2 regions of the Lysinibacillus sp. JNUCC 51 genome follow, and region 2 is predicted to be linked to the other one. Evidence: a T-box and tRNA genes for the amino acid it is inferred to sense, from the RefSeq annotation. Region 2 holds a T-box; the other holds one or more tRNA genes.
What was found. A T-box is a leader RNA that pairs with one kind of tRNA and senses whether it is charged. The one in region 2 lies ahead of argS (arginine--tRNA ligase), so its partner is inferred to be a tRNA-Arg.
Positions count from the first base shown of each region.

Region 1: it encodes a tRNA-Arg, which carries the amino acid that the T-box ahead of argS (arginine--tRNA ligase) is inferred to sense. The anticodon was not compared.

Region 1 is NZ_CP065545.1:3,297,362-3,306,662, reverse strand. Features, by position in the region: partial or broken gene JNUCC51_RS15910 (FMN-binding negative transcriptional regulator) at 1-503, opposite strand, end outside; gene JNUCC51_RS15905 (glutaredoxin family protein) at 522-758, opposite strand; gene JNUCC51_RS15900 (TPM domain-containing protein) at 971-1,735, opposite strand; gene JNUCC51_RS15895 (LemA family protein) at 1,735-2,316, opposite strand; gene JNUCC51_RS15890 (spore coat protein) at 2,512-3,126, shown strand; gene JNUCC51_RS15885 (amino acid ABC transporter ATP-binding protein) at 3,190-3,912, opposite strand; gene JNUCC51_RS15880 (amino acid ABC transporter permease) at 3,909-4,613, opposite strand; gene JNUCC51_RS15875 (basic amino acid ABC transporter substrate-binding protein) at 4,845-5,633, opposite strand; tRNA gene JNUCC51_RS15870 (tRNA-Arg) at 6,139-6,213, opposite strand; gene clpP (ATP-dependent Clp endopeptidase proteolytic subunit ClpP) at 6,778-7,359, shown strand; gene JNUCC51_RS15860 (hypothetical protein) at 7,447-9,222, shown strand; gene JNUCC51_RS15855 (HPr family phosphocarrier protein) at 9,219-9,301, opposite strand, start outside.
Region 2 is NZ_CP065545.1:5,074,105-5,083,405, reverse strand. Features, by position in the region: gene JNUCC51_RS24540 (AMP-binding protein) at 1-157, shown strand, start outside; gene JNUCC51_RS24535 (MFS transporter) at 201-1,544, shown strand; gene JNUCC51_RS24530 (ABC-F family ATP-binding cassette domain-containing protein) at 1,651-3,255, opposite strand; gene JNUCC51_RS24525 (hypothetical protein) at 3,913-4,809, shown strand; T-box leader at 5,088-5,308, shown strand; gene argS (arginine--tRNA ligase) at 5,603-7,276, shown strand; gene JNUCC51_RS24515 (MFS transporter) at 7,446-8,591, shown strand; gene JNUCC51_RS24510 (transposase) at 8,850-9,301, shown strand, end outside.

The DNA of each region.
Region 1 (9,301 bases), 1.8 Mb from region 2:
CTGACTTAACTTCTTCTTACCTTCCATACTTAAGTTTTTTATTTTAAAGCCCTGAACTCCTTTATTTAAATTGCTTACAAGCCGCTCATCTACCTGAGTTAGGCTATATGTGCTGTTCGGATGTTCATATTTTTTAATCATGTTGTTAAAGGAGTTCAATAATTCCTCATCGTTTTCAATAAGCTCGATTTCTCCATAAACATGTACTGCTACATAATTCCATGTTGGGACAGCTTGATTTGTTTCATACCACGATGGAGATATGTAGCAATGCGGCCCATGAAATATTGCTAAAACCTTTTGATTTTCAATATCCTTCCATTGAGGATTCCCTTTTGCAAAATGCCCAATTAAGCAGTCCTTTGTATCATTCAACAATAACGGGAGATGTGTAGCAACTGGTATTCCTTCATGAGTTGAAAAGAGTGTTGCAAAACCGTTCTCCTGAATCACTTCTATCAATCGGACATTTCCTTCATTTTAAAAGCCACTGGTATGTACATTTAGCAGATCCCCCTTTGTTATTCGCTACACAAATGCTCCATAAGCGTTGCGTAATCCAAATTGCCGTATTGTATCACTCGCCCATCCTTTTCTACTACCGGAATCATTAACATATACTTTTCATGTATGCTCTCGTCTTCTTCAATATTAATAATTTCAATATCGAAATTTATATCCTCCTGTACAAGCTTTAATGTAAGCAGTCCATCTACACAAAGTCCACAATTATCTCGACTAAAAAATTTCACGTTCAACTACAGCACCTCCCTTAAGAGCTATTATAAAATGAAACAGCTATTTATAAGCAAGAAAGTGTAAAGCCCTTACAAAAGCCACAACAAAAATGGCTCTGATTTCCCACTCTTAAAACTTTGGTTTCTTTTTGGGCCTCTAATTAGAAAAGACTGTGCAAGATACTTCTTACACAGTCTTCTATCATATTATTTTTTTCAGGTGGCTATCTAAGTTAAAATTTCCGACTTGCTCCTCCACCAGCAGATGAGCCGCCTCCAAATCCGCCAAAGCCACCGCCCCCAGAGCCGCCTCCTCCGAAACCACCCATAAAGCCACCAGGAAAACCGCCACGTCTACCAGAACGTGGTCCTCCTCCTCTACCGTTAGAACTAATTGAATAAACAATAAGTACGATGATAACGATTAATATAAACATCCACGTTGGCATTCCTTCATTATCGGCTGTATTTTTAGGCATTTCTCCATCCCAATTGTATTCTTTCGCAACAGTTTGAAATACTTCAGCGTACGTTGCTTTAAATGCCTTATCAATATCCCCATCACTTGCATTTGGATAAAACGCTGTATCTAAAATGCGCCCCAACTTGCCATCAGGTAATGCTCCTTCGAGACCTTGACCTACAGCAATGACGACATCATTATTGCCATCGCCCTGCCCAAATGTTGCTAATATCAAAACACCATTATTTTTTTTTGCATCGCCAATACCCCATGAACGAATCATTTTTGTTGCATACATTTTCGGTTCTTCTCCATTTATAGTATCTACTGTTACAACCATAATTTCAGCACCTGTACCTTTGTCTAACTGCTCTGAAAAATTATTGAGCTCTTCCTTTACGGATGTAGATAACGCATTGGCAAAATCATGAATATACGTATTTTTCATCGGTGTCAGCATTGTGGCATCAGCAATTCTTGTAGATAGAATAAATATGATACTAACAATTGCAAGTTGGATTATAAACCGTTTCATTATTGTTTACCTGAACTGCTAAAATCTATAGATGGCGCTTTTTCAGCACCCGCAGTTGCTTTAAAGTATTCTTTCTGTTCAAAACCAAATATCCCTGCAATTAAATTGCCCGGGAAACGTTTGACCGTTTTATTAAAAGCCTGCACTTCATTGTTGTAATCTTCTCGGGCAACTGCTAAGCGATTTTCTGTCCCAGCTAATTCATCCATTAATTGACGGAAATTTGCATCTGCCTTTAAATTCGGATAATTTTCTACGACTACTAGCAATCGACTTAGTGCTCCGTTCAAGGCATCATTGGCAACCGCCTGTTCCTTTGGACTATGTGCACTACCCATTTGTGCACGTGCATCTGTAATGCTAGCGATTACTTCTTTCTCATGGTTGGCGTATCCTTTTACAGATTCCACCAAGTTCGGAATCAAATCATAGCGACGTTGTAGCTGATTTTCAACCTGAGCCCATTTCGATTCTACGCTTTCCTCAGCCGTTACAAGACTATTGTATTTTGGAATAAATAGTAAGGCCAGTATAACTAAAATAATAACGAATATTCCTATAGGTCCAAATATTTTTTTCAATTCTAAACCCTCCTTCGCTTTCTTTTAGCTACCATCCATATTTTGGCGATAAGCCTTTCTTTTTTCTTACCACTAATGTGCAGGAAAAAACATCTCTATTCTAAATATATGCAAATACATTAATACCGTATGAAAATTGTCTAACGTGCCATACTTAATACTGTAACAAACTATGATATTTAGGAGGCGCTTTTTTTGACACAATCGTTTCATAACGAATCATCAAACCAAACATCATTTAACCAACAACAAAGCCTAAATCATGGTGGACATGAGCAAATGGACTTGCATGAAACAATAGGTGCAATCATTGCTTGTATGAATCAATCTATTGTTTTCCGTCCACATGTTAAGGACACAGAGTTGCTAAGCATTTTGGATCGCCAATATAATTTCACATTAGGTATGTATAACACAATTGTGGAATCATATACCACAGGTCATGATCCATCTGTTCCAACAGGTCGCTATCAAATGGAGACAGGAAATGATTTCAAATACGGACTACAACCTGGCCAACCTAAAAAGCCAATGCAGAATGCAAATGAGCTCAGCGATGAATGTATTTCTGGCTTCTTACTTGGCGCTCAAAAAGGTATAGCAAAAGCCATGACTGCTTCAGCAACAGAAACTACAAACCCTGTTGTCCGACGTGTTGTTGCAGATAGTATTCCCAACTGCATTGAAATGGCATACGAATTATCTATTTACCAAAATATGCATGGCTACTATCAAGTACCTCAATTTTCTCAACAAGATATGCAAACGATGCTTAATGCATACGGCACTACAACAAATCCCCTTCATTAATTATAAAAAACAAGAGCAGTCCCAGTGTGATCGTAATCACATACGGGACTGCTCTTGTTCAAACTATAAAACTTTTCCTAAAAATGCTTTCGTTCGTTCATTTTGTGGATTACCGAAAATCTCTTCCGGCGATCCCTCTTCGACAATATAGCCACCATCCATAAAAACAACACGATCTCCAACTTCACGAGCAAAGCCCATTTCATGTGTTACTACTATCATGGTCATACCTTCAGCCGCTAAATTTTTCATTACATCTAATACTTCTTTTACCATTTCGGGGTCTAGTGCCGAAGTCGGCTCATCAAATAAAATAGCCTTTGGTTTCATCGCTAAGGCACGGGCAATGGCAACGCGTTGCTGCTGACCGCCCGAAAGCTGCTCAGGATAGTTATAAGCCTTACTATCAAGACCAACCTTTTTCAACAGCTCATGTCCAAGTGCTTCTGCTTCTGTCCTACTCATTTTACGGATTTGCATCGGAGCCATCGTTACATTATCGATGACTGTCATATGCGGGAATAAATTAAACTGTTGAAACACCATACCTACTTCAGCTCGAATAGCATTAATATTTGTTTTTGGCTCATTAATTTTTACATTCTTGATATAAATTGCACCATCTGTTACGTCTTCTAGCATATTGATACAACGTAAAAATGTACTTTTCCCTGAGCCTGATGGACCTATAACACAGACAACTTGCTTTTCCTGTATTTCATAATCAATGCCCTTTAACACTTCCAGTTTGCCAAAATATTTGTGTAAATTTTCAATTTTAATCATCGTGCTTCCCGCCCTTCTGCCTTACGAGGGACATAGCTATTACTAAGTCGTTTTTCGATAAACGCTACAATCTTTGTTACACCATACGTTAAAATTAAATATAGTAACGCCGCAACTATATATGGTTCCCAAAAACGGTAGCTAGCTCCGGCCACGATCTTACTTGCATATAAAATATCTGGTGCCGCAATAACTGTTACTAAAGATGAATCTTTTAATAAAGCAATAAATTCATTGCCTAACGGTGGAATCATACGTCTAAAAGCTTGTGGTAAAATAACTTTTCTCATCGCTTGGTTATGCGTTAAGCCAAGAGAACGCGCTGCCTCCATTTGTCCTTTAGCAATACTTTGAATACCTGCGCGGAAAATTTCTGCATTGTACGCCGCACAGTTTAAGATAAGCGCCGTAATCCCTGAAACCATATAGCCTAATGAATGTCCAAAAATTGTCGGTATCAAAGCTAAGTGAATTAATAAAATTTGTACGAGCATCGGTGTCCCACGGAATAAATCTACATATAGCTTACATGGCCAATAAATCCATTTTCTAGTCGATAATTTCCCAAGTCCTAAAAATAGTCCTAAAAGGATTCCACCAAAATAACCACTAAGCGTTAAAATTAGCGTCACACCAATACCACGTATAAACATATCACGGTAGTTCCAGACTATGTCCCAGCGTAAGTCAAAGATGTCCATCCGAAAACCCCACTTCCCCTTTAAAAATTAAATGAGGAGTTGCCTAAAAGGTCCCTCATAAGAAATTTGTAAATAGTAAAAATCCGCATCAGTGTACTCCAGTCGTAAAATCAGTTTTACACCATCTCAGCTGGGTCTTGTCCTCTATTTCACAGAGGAGTCTGCGCTAATTTTTACCTTTTTTCAATATATAGAATTTCTTTTAGGACAACCCCTTCATAAAGTCGTTTATTACTTAAAGTCTATACCTGTAATTTCTTTTAATTTTCCGTTCTCTTTAATCTTTTTCAGACCTTCATTTAACTTATTTAAAAGCTCTGTATTCCCCTTCTGAACCATAAATCCATAGTATTCTTTTTCAAAAGCATCATCTTCGATAACTTTAAGCTTCTCCGTTGGGTGAGCTTTGATATATTCATAAATTACCGCATTATCACCAATCGTCGCATCTACGTTGCCATTTAACATTTCTTTGATAGCAACTGGCTGATTTTCAAACGCCATAATATTTGGACTTGAATCACCTTGTAGCTTTTTCGCAGCTTGATGGCCTGTTGCATTAATTTGTACTGAAATCTTTTTATCTTTTAAATCTGCTAACGATTTAACCTTAGAATCTTCTTTTACAACAATTAATAATTGAGATTCAAAATATGGATCTGTAAAGTCAAAAGTTTCCTTACGCTCTTCATTTACTGAGATCCCTGCTGCACCGATATCTGTTTCACCATTTTTAACCGTTTGGAATACAGGCTCCCATCCAATATTTTGCCATTCTACTTCAAAGCCCATTTCATCTGCAATCGCCTGCAAAATATCAACATCAAATCCTACAACATTTCCTTTATCATCAAGTGATTCGAATGGTGCAAAAGTCGCTTCTGTCCCTACTTTATAAACTTTCTTACCATCTCCAGATGATTCGCCACCCGATGATGTCTTTTCTTTCGCACCACAACCCGCTAGAGCTAGCGCAAATGCTGCTAAGACCGCAAGTAACACAGATAAACTTCTTTTCATATCTACTCCCCCTAATTCGATTTTTTCCGAAACACGATTAATATTTTATTAATTCGGAAATATTAGACTATTAGGTCAATTATAGTGACATTAGTCTCTTTAGACAATATCATTTTGCATAAAAGTAATTATTATTTAATAATAATTTATTCAAATCAGTTTTATGTAGTAAAAATAAGCTTAATAAACCAAAAATAACATAAATAATGAATATTTATACATCCATTAATTATGCTAAAGTTAGATATTTTTACAAAAAAAAAGAATCCCCTCAGATAGGATTCTTTTTCTTCGACTAGAATAACTAGTCCTCACGTACAGTATGTTCACTAAAAAATAATTTGGAGTTGTTGCTTTCTTGAAGGTTTGAAAGGAACAAATACGGGAATAATGCCTACTAGGCAATATTACCATTATTTTTCCTTCTCATTTCCCCACTAAGCAGGCTGCTAAACTACTTATTAGGAGAATTGAGTTATTAAAGTATATCAAATAATCAGTAAAATGGCGCCCTCGGAGGGAATCGAACCCCCAGTGCAAGAACCGGAATCTTACGTGTTATCCATTACACCACGAGGGCAATTAAACAAAAAAAAAAGTACTCACCCTAGGCTTTACGAAAAAGCATGATGTAGATAACCCTCATGTGAAGCATACCTGCAAAATAGTGTACTGTACTTTAACTTATGACCTTATCAATTATACAAACGTATGGCTCATATTTCAACTATAGAATGCAAAACATTTTAACTTTTTTTATCTTTATTCAATTAGTGTCAAAATACCTAGAGAATATAGACAATCCTCCAGCGGATGTCACGGATTTTTAATTATGCGAGCACACTGTTTATCTGTGCGAAGAGGGCGTCCTCAGCATTCTCTATCGGCGTGGAAGCGAAGCGACAACGGTAAATGTTTTTGCAGCCAAGGCAAAGGCAATGCGTCAGCGGCAAATGTTTTCTGTAGCGAAAGTGATGCGCCCAGTTACATTACTGCAAGGTGAAATTGATTTAAATTATTTTACTTTAACAGGGTTAATATTTGACCTTCCCTGACTATAATGTGTATGATAAGGATACAGCTGAAATACAAAGGAAGTTTTCAGCAAAAGTAACCGAATTTAGTTTTTTAAGGAGGATTTAACATGAATTTAATTCCTACAGTTATTGAACAAACAAGTCGTGGTGAACGTGCCTATGACATCTATTCACGACTACTAAAAGACCGTATCATCTTATTAGGAAGTGCAATTGACGACAACGTTGCTAACTCAATTGTTGCTCAACTTCTATTCCTACAAGCAGAAGATCCAGAAAAAGATATCCATCTTTACATTAACTCACCAGGTGGATCTATCACTGCAGGTATGGCAATTTATGACACAATGCAAATTATCAAGCCACAAGTACAAACAATTTGTATCGGAATGGCAGCATCTATGGGTGCTTTCCTACTTGCTGCTGGTGAACCTGGTAAACGTTTCGCATTACCGAATGCTGAAGTAATGATTCACCAACCACTTGGCGGTGCACAAGGTCAAGCAACTGAAATCGAAATCGCTGCAAAACGTATTTTATTCTTACGTGAAAAATTAAATGGAATTTTATCAGAACGCACTGGTCAACCACTTGAAGTCATTGCAAGAGATACAGACCGCGATAACTTCATGACTGCTGAGCGTGCAAAAGAATACGGCTTAATCGACCAAATTATGGAACGCAAATAAAAGTTAAAGGCATCCCAGATCATATCTGAGATGTCTTTTTTTGTTCGATATCCAATGTATGTATGATTTGAAGGGCTATCCATCATTTTGGCGTTTCTATCCACGATTTTGGCTACTCTATCCATCATTTTGACGTTTCTATCCACAACTTTGGCTCTGCTATCCATCATTCCGGATTTTTCGACTCTTCTTTCCGTCGTTTCGGCCTTCCTTTCCGTCACTCCGACGTTTCCTTCCGTCGCTTTGGCCATTCTTTCCGTCACTCCGGCTTTTCTTTCCGTCGCTTCGACTCTTCTTTCCGTCGTTCCAGCTCTTCTTTCCGTCGCTTCGACCTTTCTTTCCGTCGTAGCCTTTTCTTTCCGTCACTCCGGCTTTTCTTTCCGTCGCTTCGACTCTTCTTTCCGTCGTTCCAGCTCTTCTTTCCGTCGCTTCGACCTTTCTTTCCGTCGTAGCCTTTTCTTTCCGTCACTCCGGCTTTTCTTTCCGTCGCTTCGACTCTTCTTTCCGTCGTTCCGGCTCTTCTTTCTGTCGCTGCCTTTTCTTTCCGTCTCCTCGGCTCTTCTTTCCGTCACTTTGGCCTTTTTTCCGTCGCCTCAGCTCTTCTTTCCGTCGCTGCTTTCTCTTTCCGTCGTTCCAACTCTTCTTTCCGTCGCTTCGGCCTTTCTTTCCGTCGCAGCCTTTTCTTTCCGTCACTCCGGCTTTTCTTTCCGTCGCTTCGACTCTTCTTTCCGTCGCTTCGACTCTTCCTTCCGTCATTCCGGCTCTTCTTTCCGCCGCAGCCTTTCTTTCCGTCGCCTCGGCTTTTCTTTCCGTCGTAGCCGTCTCTTTCCGTCGTTCCAACTCTTCTTTCCGTCGCTTCGGCCTTTCTTTCCGTCGCAGCCTTTTCTTTCCGTCACTCCGGCTTTTCTTTCCGTCGCTTCGACTCTTCTTTCCGTCGTTCCGGCTCTTCTTTCCGTCGTTCCAGCTCTTCTTTCCGTCGCTTCGACCTTTCTTTCCGTCGTAGCCTTTTCTTTCCGTCGTAGCCTTTTCTTTCCGTCGCTTCGACTCTTCTTTCCGTCGTTCCGGCTCTTCTTTCTGTCGCTGCCTTTTCTTTCCGTCGCCTCGGCTCTTCTTTCTGTCGCTGCCTTTTCTTTCCGTCGCCTCGGCTCTTCTTTCCGTCACTTTGGCCTTTTTTCCGTCGCCTCAGCTCTTCTTTCCGTCGCTGCTTTCTCTTTCCGTCGTTCCAACTCTTCTTTCCGTCGCTTCGGCCTTTCTTTCCGTCGCAGCCTTTTCTTTCCGTCACTCCGGCTTTTCTTTCCGTCGCTTCGACTCTTCTTTCCGTCGTTCCAGCTCTTCTTTCCGTCGCTTCGGCCTTTCTTTCCGTCGCAGCCTTTTCTTTCCGTCACTCCGGCTTTTCTTTCCGTCGCTTCGACTCTTCTTTCCGTCGTTCCAGCTCTTCTTTCCGTCGCTTCGACCTTTCTTTCCGTCGTAGCCTTTTCTTTCCGTCACTCCGGCTTTTCTTTCCGTCGCTTCGACTCTTCTTTCCGTCGCTCTGACTCTTCTTTCCGTCACTCCTACTCTTCTTTCCGTCATCCCGGCCTTTCTTTCCGTCACCTAGGCTCTTCTTTCCGTCGCTTCGGCGTTTCCTTCCGTCACTCCTACTCTTCTTTCCATCACTCTGGCTTTTCTTTCCGTCGCTTCGGCGTCTCCTACCGTCATTCCGGCTCTTCTTTCCGCCGCGGCTCTTCTTCCGTCGCCTCGCCCTCTCTTTCTGTCGTTCCATCTCTTCTTCCAAGACTTTTTATGCTGTACAAAAGCGCAAAAAAAAACTGTCCAGCATGTAAGTTTTACTGCTGGACAGTTTTCGCATTATTGTTTTTTTAATCTTCTTTTTCGATTAGTGCTGCTAATGCTGTAACCGCTTGCTCAGCATCGTTACCAGCGCCGCTAAGTACAACCTCAG
Region 2 (9,301 bases):
TGGCGCTACTATAAGTGAAGAGGCATTGATTGCGCATTGTCAGGAACGTCTCGCAAAATTTAAAGTACCAGATAGTATTGAATTTGTGGCCGATTTCCCTCGGACACCTGTTGGAAAAATTAAAAAGCATGTTTTACGTAACGCTATTTTAAATTAATGAGAATGAAAATAAAAAATTGAATGTAGAGGGAAGGGATTAGATGAAAAATGTGAAGATATTATTAGCAAGTTTAGCAGGTTCAATCATTGAATGGTACGACTTTTATTTGTATGGTACTGCAACGGGATTAGTTTTTACAACACTTTTTTTCCCTGCGACTAACCCAGCAATTTCGATTTTAATTGCATTTGCTACGTTTGGAGCTGGCTATGCAGCTCGTCCAATTGGAAGTTTGATTTTTGGACATATGGGGGATCGAATCGGAAGAAAGGCCTCGCTAATGCTTACTTTAATAGGAATGGGCGGTAGTTCTTTTTTGATAGGTTTATTACCTACCTATGCACAAGTAGGGTTACTCGCACCAACGCTTTTAGTAATATTACGTCTGATTCAAGGGATTGCACTTGGTGGTGAATGGGGAGGTGCCGTGTTATTAGCTACTGAATCGGCTACAAAAGGTGTGCGTGGATTTTTTGGTTCTATTCCACAGCTTGGTGTACCGATCGGCTTAGTTTTAGGTACATTTAGTTTTACACTTATTTCTTCATTAACGACTGAAGCACAATTTATGGCCTGGGGTTGGCGTTTACCATTTCTTTTTAGCGCAGTTTTAATAGTATTAGCTATTTGGATTCGAAGTGGGATTGAAGAAACACCTGAATTTAAGCGTAAAAAAGACAATGGTGAATTAGCGAAATTACCAATTGTTCAAGTCTTTAAATATAATAAGAAAGATATTTTCCGCATTATTGGATTAAAAATAGGGGATGGATTCTTTAATGTGTTTTTAATGTCGTTTATATTGGTGTATGCAACTACGTATATAGGCTATACAAGGGATACCGCGTTATTTGCTCTTACGTTAAGCTGTGCAACAATGATTGTCACAATTCCACTTGTTGGATATTTTTCAGATTTTATAGGTCGAAAGAAAATTTATATTGGTGGACTTATAACTATGTTAATGCTAGCGATTCCATACTTCGTAATGATTCCAATCAATTCAACCTATTTCTTTATGTTGCAAATCATTTTACTTGGTGTCGTATGGGCAGCCATTTTCGCTACTCAAGGTACGTTTTTCTCAGAATTATTTCCTGCGAATGTTCGCTACACAGGATTATCCTTTGGCTATCAAGTCGCTGCGGCAATTGTTGGTTTTGGACCAATGCTGTGGACATCTTTAGCAACAGAGTATGGGGCATCACCATATTTATTTGGTGGATTAATGATTGCGGGGCTATTGTTATCACTGCTACTTGCAGTATTTTCACCAGATACACGGGTGATCACTCAATATGAAGAAGCTGTCGAGAAAGTACAAGAAAATGAAAGCATGTCAGATGCTCAAGTGGAAGTAGCTATGACAACTTCGACAAAATAATAGTTCACGTGATGTTGTTTTATACAAAGAAAGATAGTGAAGTTTGCTATTCGTTAATATGAAAACAGGGTTCTCCTTTTTGAATAGGAGAACCCTGTTTTGTTCATTAGTTTAAGCCTTGGCTATCTTTCCACTCAAGGAATTCATCATAAGTTAATAGTTTATCTAAAATTGTGCCGTCTTCACGGATTTCGATGACACGGTTCGCAATTGTTTGGATGAACTGATGGTCATGAGATGTGAAGAGCATAGCACCTTTGAAGCGCATAAGTCCTTCATTTAATGCTTGAATAGATTCAAGGTCAAGGTGGTTCGTTGGTTCATCTAGTAAAATAACGTTTGCTGTTGCAAGCATCATTTTAGATAACATACAACGTACTTTTTCTCCTCCTGATAATACTGAAGGGGATTTTTTCACTTCTTCACCAGAGAATAGCATACGACCTAAGAAGCCGCGTAAGAAGCTTTCTGTTTCATCATCAGGAGAATATTGGCGTAACCATTCCACTAATGATTTCTCTGAACCTTCGAAGTATTTATCGTGATCATTTTCAAAGTAACTTTGAGAAGTTGTTACTCCCCATTTGAACGTACCAGCATCTGCTTTTCTTTCATCCATTAAGATATCAAGAAGAGCCGTTTTGGCCATTGGATTACCAAGTAAAATGATTTTATCCTCTTTGTTCATTGAAAAGCGGATATCTTTAAATAGAGTTTCGCCTTCATTGCTTGCTGTAAGACCTTCCACTGTTAAAACATCATTACCGATCTCACGGCCAGTTTGGAAGTTGATGAATGGATATTTTCGGCTAGAAGGTTTAATGTCGTCAAGCTCGATTTTATCCAACATTTTCTTACGAGAAGTCGCTTGGCTTGATTTCGAAGCGTTCGCAGAGAAACGAGCAACGAATGCTTGTAGCTCTTTAATTTTTTCTTCTTTCTTCTTGTTTTGGTCTGCCATCATTTTTTGTGCTAATTGGCTAGACTCATACCAGAAGTCATAGTTACCAACATATAATTGGATTTTAGAGAAGTCTAAATCCGCGATATGCGTACACACTTTATTTAAGAAGTGACGGTCATGGGATACGACAATAACTGTATTTTCAAAGTTAATTAAGAACTCTTCTAACCATTGGATAGCTTTTAAGTCAAGGTGGTTGGTAGGCTCATCTAGTAATAGAACGTCTGGTTTACCAAATAGAGCTTGTGCTAATAATACTTTGACTTTGTCAGAACCTTCAAGGTCAGCCATTAGCATATAGTGAAGCTCGTCGCCAATTCCTAACCCGTTTAATAATGTCGCTGCTTCTGAGTCAGCTTCCCAACCATTTAGGTCAGCGAATTCACCTTCTAATTCAGCAGCACGCATGCCATCCTCATCAGAAAAGTCTTCTTTTGCGTAGATAGCGTCTTTTTCAGATTTTACTTCCCAAAGACGTTTGTTCCCCATAACAACTGTATCTAATACATTGTATTCATCGTATTCAAAGTGGTTTTGTTTAAGGACTGATAAACGTTCGTCCTTACCCATTGATACGTGTCCTTCTTGCGCTTCAATTTCACCAGAAAGAATTTTTAAAAATGTTGATTTACCAGCACCATTTGCTCCGATTAAACCGTAGCAATTCCCCGGTGTGAATTTTATATTTACGTCTTCAAATAGTTTACGATCGCCATAGCGAAGACCTACATTACTTACTTGAATCATGCAAGTTCCTCCTTTTTTCACAATGGCATTAGTATATCATGAAATATGTACCATAGTCTATAAACATTATTAAATCAACGTTTGTGTTATTTTAATTATTGTATAGACCTGAGTTCCTTGTAGAAAATTTCTGAATAAAGATACAGATTCTGATTACAGTAATTTGGTTAGTCGTGTCTGCTCCAACGGCATTAGTCTAGTTTGCAACAGCTGAATGAAGTGGAATAGGTACAACCATTAGTACATTACTGAGCAAAATTTATTTCTATTCTTCAAGAGGTTTACAATCGTTTTGGTACTTTGGAGAGCTTTACTTTCTTATTTAAATAGAGTAGTTTGGGGTAAAATTGATGCGAATATTCTTATTTGTTTCAAGGTTACTTTTTATGTTTAGACAAAACCGTGGAATATGTGTTGTGAGATCTCGTTAGCTAAATAAGCTGTAGGAAGAGTTCTAGGAGGTAACAATAAGGGGTACTTTAAATAGTAGGGTGAAATGGCAAAACTTTATATAGAAAGGCGGGAATTCTGAAAAAATTTACGTTTATTTTAATAATCATCGTAATTATTTGTATTGTCTTTAGTAAAAAAATATTTTCAATTGATCACAGTGTTTCTAAATCTAATCTTTACATCAATGTGTTTGACCCTAAGAGTTTGAAGTTTAACTTCTATCAATTTGACCAGATTCAGAATAAAAGTAAATTATTATTAAGTAAGGAAACGGCAGATTATACTGCTTTCGCTTATTCTGAGCTTAATAAAAAATTGTACTTTGCTGATGGCATATCAGATCATACAATACAATTATTTGAAAATGACTTAATTACGAATCAGATGAAACAATTAACCACTGTATTCAATAACGTTGATTATATCCAAATAGACAAAGAGCAAAAAATTATTTTGATGAGAGTGCTATTAAGAGATGAATTTAGAAATTTTCATATAGCTACGTATAATCTTCAATCAAAGAAAATACAAATATGGGACGAAGAAAACAAAGATAGAAGTGTTTTAGATTTTAATTATAACCCGAATAATAATCAATTAATTGTAGTTACTTTCTCCGAGAAAGAAGATCAGAAGAAACTTACCGAGGCTAATAAAAATCAAATGAAATTACAACCGATCAAACACAGTTTGGATATTTATAATATTCAAGGTCAAAAAATAAAACATATAGCCGATGTTGAGAGATTTATAAGTGGCGTATCATTGGCACCAGATGCGAACTCTGTAATAATCAGCTATGATGAAGCTGTAGACAGCCCTATTTCGCATGTTGTAGAAATAGATTTCCAATCAAAAAAAGTAAAGCCTCTACTAGATAGTAGTGGTATTTACTCAAAAATTCGTTCTGTTAAATATGATGAAAATAAAAACGGATTTTATTTTTTATCTAGTATGATTGATGAAAATAAACGTTATAGTATTTTAGAAATACCTAAAGAGAGCGTACTCTCATACTATGACTTCAAGAAAAATAAGGTGAGAACGGTCTGGCGGGCTGAAAAAAATGTTATTGCTAATTATTCAGCGGAACATTTTTAATGCAGAATTAATTTTTCGGATAATTTCGAAAAGACTGTTGACGTAAAATGGCGGCTCGTGTAAAATATTTTGAAATTACAGATCAATTATGCCTCGGCATAATTGCGTCCGGAATCGGCTTTGTGCTTAGGCCTGCTGGATGCAGGTCAGTTAGCCGTTATCGCACGGATGCGATGATTTTAGGCTAACATCCTTTATTAACTCCTTCCCGATTTCCGTGACATCCGCCGGAGGCTTTAACTTATTCCAGCGGATGTTTGGACGCCCGCTGAAATAAGTTAAATTCAGTGAAAAAGAGAGTAGTTTATGGAGCTACTGGAAAGCGAATTAGGGATGGTGTGAGCCTAATGCAGAAGCCATAAATGAAACGCACTTTGGAGAAGGTTCTCGAATTAGTAGTAGAGAACATCGGGGAGTCACCTCGTTAACAATGGAAAGTGGTCATATTTTTATGGCAACTAGAGTGGTACCACGGGATAACTATGCTCTCGTCTCTATATTTAGAGACGGGGGCTTTTTTTATCTTCATTCGGTAAAATCTCTTACCTCATTGGTGCGAGATGAAAAGGAGATGTGGTCCCTTTTCAGTGAATGACAAACACCTACCGTATGAAGATAAAGCCTCCGGCGGATGTCACGGATTTTTAAAGGAATGAATTGTGCTGGCACAATTCAAAATCCGGACGCATTGTTTATCTGTAGCGACAGCTACAAAATGTTTACTGCGCGAAAGCGAAGCGACAGCTACAATTACGCCAAGGCGAAGTTGATTTTACTTGAGAGGAGAACGAACATGAATACACAAATCGCGAAAAGCATCGCTGTGGCATTAAATAACGAGCTATCTGTCAATGACATTCAAAATTTACTAGAAAAACCGAAAAATTTAGACCTAGGGGACTTGGCATTTCCGTGCTTTACTTTAGCAAAGAAATTAAGAAAATCTCCTAACAGTATCGCATCCGACATAAAAAACAATTTAAGCTGTGACTTAATACAAGAGGTTCAAGTAGTAGGTGGATATGTCAATATATTTTACCATCAGCCAACGATTACGCATCAAGTGCTTAGCCAAATAGTAAAAGAAAAAAATTTATATGGGACTCAGCAGGAATCGAAGGGAAATGTAGTGTTGGATTTTTCTTCACCTAATATAGCGAAGCCTTTTTCCATGGGCCATTTACGTTCTACAGTGATAGGCAATGCTTTGGCCAACATTGCCAAGAAGAATGGCTATCAAGCAATCCGCATCAATCATTTAGGTGATTGGGGAACACAGTTTGGTAAGTTAATCGTTGCTTATCGAAAATGGGGAGATCAAAAAACGATTGAAGCCGCCCCAATAGAGGAATTGTTAAAAATTTATGTAAAGTTTCATGAAGAAGCGGAACTGGAGGATACACTCAACGAACAGGCTCGTACCGCGTTTAAAGCATTAGAAGATGGGGATGACGAGGCGTTAGCGCTTTGGCAATGGTTTAGAGATGCATCACTAGAAGAATTCAAGTCCATTTATCAACTACTTGGGATAAACTTTGATTCATTCGCTGGGGAAGCGTTCTACAATGACAAAATGCCTGCTGTTGTTAAGGAGCTGGAAGAAAAAGGGCTACTTGTACAATCTGATGGTGCCTATGTTGTTGAAATAGACAAAATGCCTCCATGCTTAATTACTAAAACAGATGGTGCTACGCTATATGCTACACGTGATTTAGCAGCCGCTTTTTATCGTAAAGAACAATATGATCCTGAAAAAATATTTTATGTTGTAGGGAATGAACAATCTCTTCACTTTAAACAACTATTTAAGGTCATTGAGAAGATGGGGTACGATTGGGCAAAGGATTTACAGCATGTGACTTTTGGTATGATTCTAAAAGAGGGTAAAAAATTGTCCACTCGAAAAGGAAAGATCGTTTTATTAGCAGATGTATTAAAAGAAGCGATTGCTACAGCGAAGCGAAATATCGAAGAGAAAAATCCTAATCTAATGGATAAAGAGAACGTCGCATATCAGGTTGGTGTAGGAGCGGTTATTTTTAATGATTTAAAAAATGATCGTCTTCATGATATTGAGTTTTCTATTGAGCACATGATGAATTTCGAAGGTGAGACAGGGCCATATATTCAATATACGTATGCACGTATCTCATCTCTTTTGGAGAAAGCAAATGAACATAGTTATGAAGTATCGTTCGAAGCATTGGGGGAGCATGCATGGCCAGTTATTTTATTGCTGGAGCAGTTTCCGAAGATAATTTCAACCGCTTTTGAGCAAGCAGACCCATCGCAAATTGCAAAATATGCCTTACAATTAGCACGTCAATTTAATAAATATTATGCGCAAAATAAAGTATTGGTCGAAGACAGCCAAAGAACATCAAGATTAGCCTTTTGTCATTGTGTAGCTGTTGTTTTAATAGAATCGCTAGCATTATTGGGAATAGCGGCGCCTAAAAAAATGTAAGGACTATTCATAAATGCCATGAAATTGACCGATACTAGAAAAAATGGTAAAAGGAAATAGTAAGAATTCGGAAGTCTGACAATAATGTTAGATGTCGGTTGAATTTTTAACCGTATTAATAGAGAGAAGGTTTTTAGAAAGTATGGAGAAAAAGCACTGGAGTGTTTCCATGGTACTTGTAGTTGTTAGTATTTTCTTCGTTGCGCTCAATTTGCGACCAGCAGTCACTGGAATAGGGCCACTATTTAATGTACTTTTGGAATCACTCCATATATCAAATACAAAAATGAGCTTTTTGACATCTATTCCGGTGTTTTGTATGGGACTCTTTGCACCATTCGCGGTACCATTACAAAGAAAACTCGGAACAAAAACAGCTATTACGTTCTTAATAGCTATCCTGGTTTTAGCAAATGGGCTACGTTTTTTAAAAGAAAGTTATGTATTACTTGTAGTCACAAGCTTTGCTGCAGGATTTGCTATTGCACTTATTGGACCCATATTAAATGCTTATATAAAGAAAAAATTCCCGAACCGTTTTACTACGGTGGTAGGTATTTATTCATTTGGAATAGGAACAGGGGCAACATTGAGTGCAGCACTAACATTACCATTTTATAGTCATTTTCATGAGAGCTGGACAATGGCGCTTGGTAGTTGGGCAATACTTGCTATTATTGCTCTTTGTATATGGGTACTAGCAATACAAAATCAAGAGCTGCCAGAGACAAGTGTATTAACAAAAGATGCAGCACGAAATCCTTGGAAAAATGTCCGTGCTTGGACAATCTTAATTTACTTTGGCATACAGACATCTTTGTTCTTCTCGATAATGTCCTGGTTAGCACCGATATTACAGGCGAAAGGCTTTTCCCTTGTCGCTGCAAGCTCTATGCTAACATTTTTGTCTATTGTACAAATGATTGGAAATATTTTGGTCCCTATACTAATGGAAAAATGGTCGAGTCGAATCAGTTGGCTCTTTTCCTTAAGTATTTTAGGTATGGTTGGCTTTGTGTTACTATGGCTAGGCTCAGGATCTTTATTATGGATTGCGGTATTAATAATAGGTATCGTTTTAAGCGGATTATTTCCAATTGGTTTATTGTTACCATTGGATGAGGCAAGAAATGACGAGGAGGCAAATAGCTGGTCATCTATGGTGCTTTCAGGTGGCTTTATGATAAGCTCCATTATCCCTATACTTATTGGCTATTGCTATGATGTGACTGGAAACCATACATTTACCTATATGATTTTTTTAATATTAATGATGGGTATTATAGCTACTACAATTATGCTTAAGAAAAAATAATGTCGAGACATGCGCTAGTGTACGTGCATGTCTTTTTTTAGATAGTGCTATTAGGCATGAAGAAAGCCGATTTCGCCTTGTTTTATATGGCCAGTATTAATTTTAGTAAAGAAACTTTTTAACTTTTTATATGAGTTAATTTCATAATTCTAATCCCTTTAGTATCAAGGGTTCTAAAACAATAAAAAACGGGCACCTCCCCAATTCGGTATAATGGTAGCGACTAAACTAAACCATACTGAATGAGGTGAATGCCCTATGACTATTGTAAAACAAATGAGCCTATTTGGCATCCAAGAATTATTGGAAATGGAAAGTTCACGTCGATTTGATGAAATTTTCGCCACTTTCGACGTGCAGCCCGTTTTTCAGCTGTTTTCCAAAAAGACGTTACGTGGTGCCCCACGTGAATTAAATTACGGCGCGATGATACAATCACTCATTATTCGTATTGTCGAACGGATTCCAACAATCAAGGATTTAATCAAGCGTTTAGTCAACGATCCTTTATTTCGATTCGATTGCGGTTTTCTCGTTTCAGACGTGGTTCCATCTGAAGCGTCTTATTCACGTATGATCGATGTCATCAGTCAATCAGATGTTCTCGACCACATGCAAGATACATTGATTCAAACTGCCTTTATAGAAGGCTTTCTTTATGATGAACACCTCGCGATTGATGCCACACATTTTGAGTCACGTGATGCGGC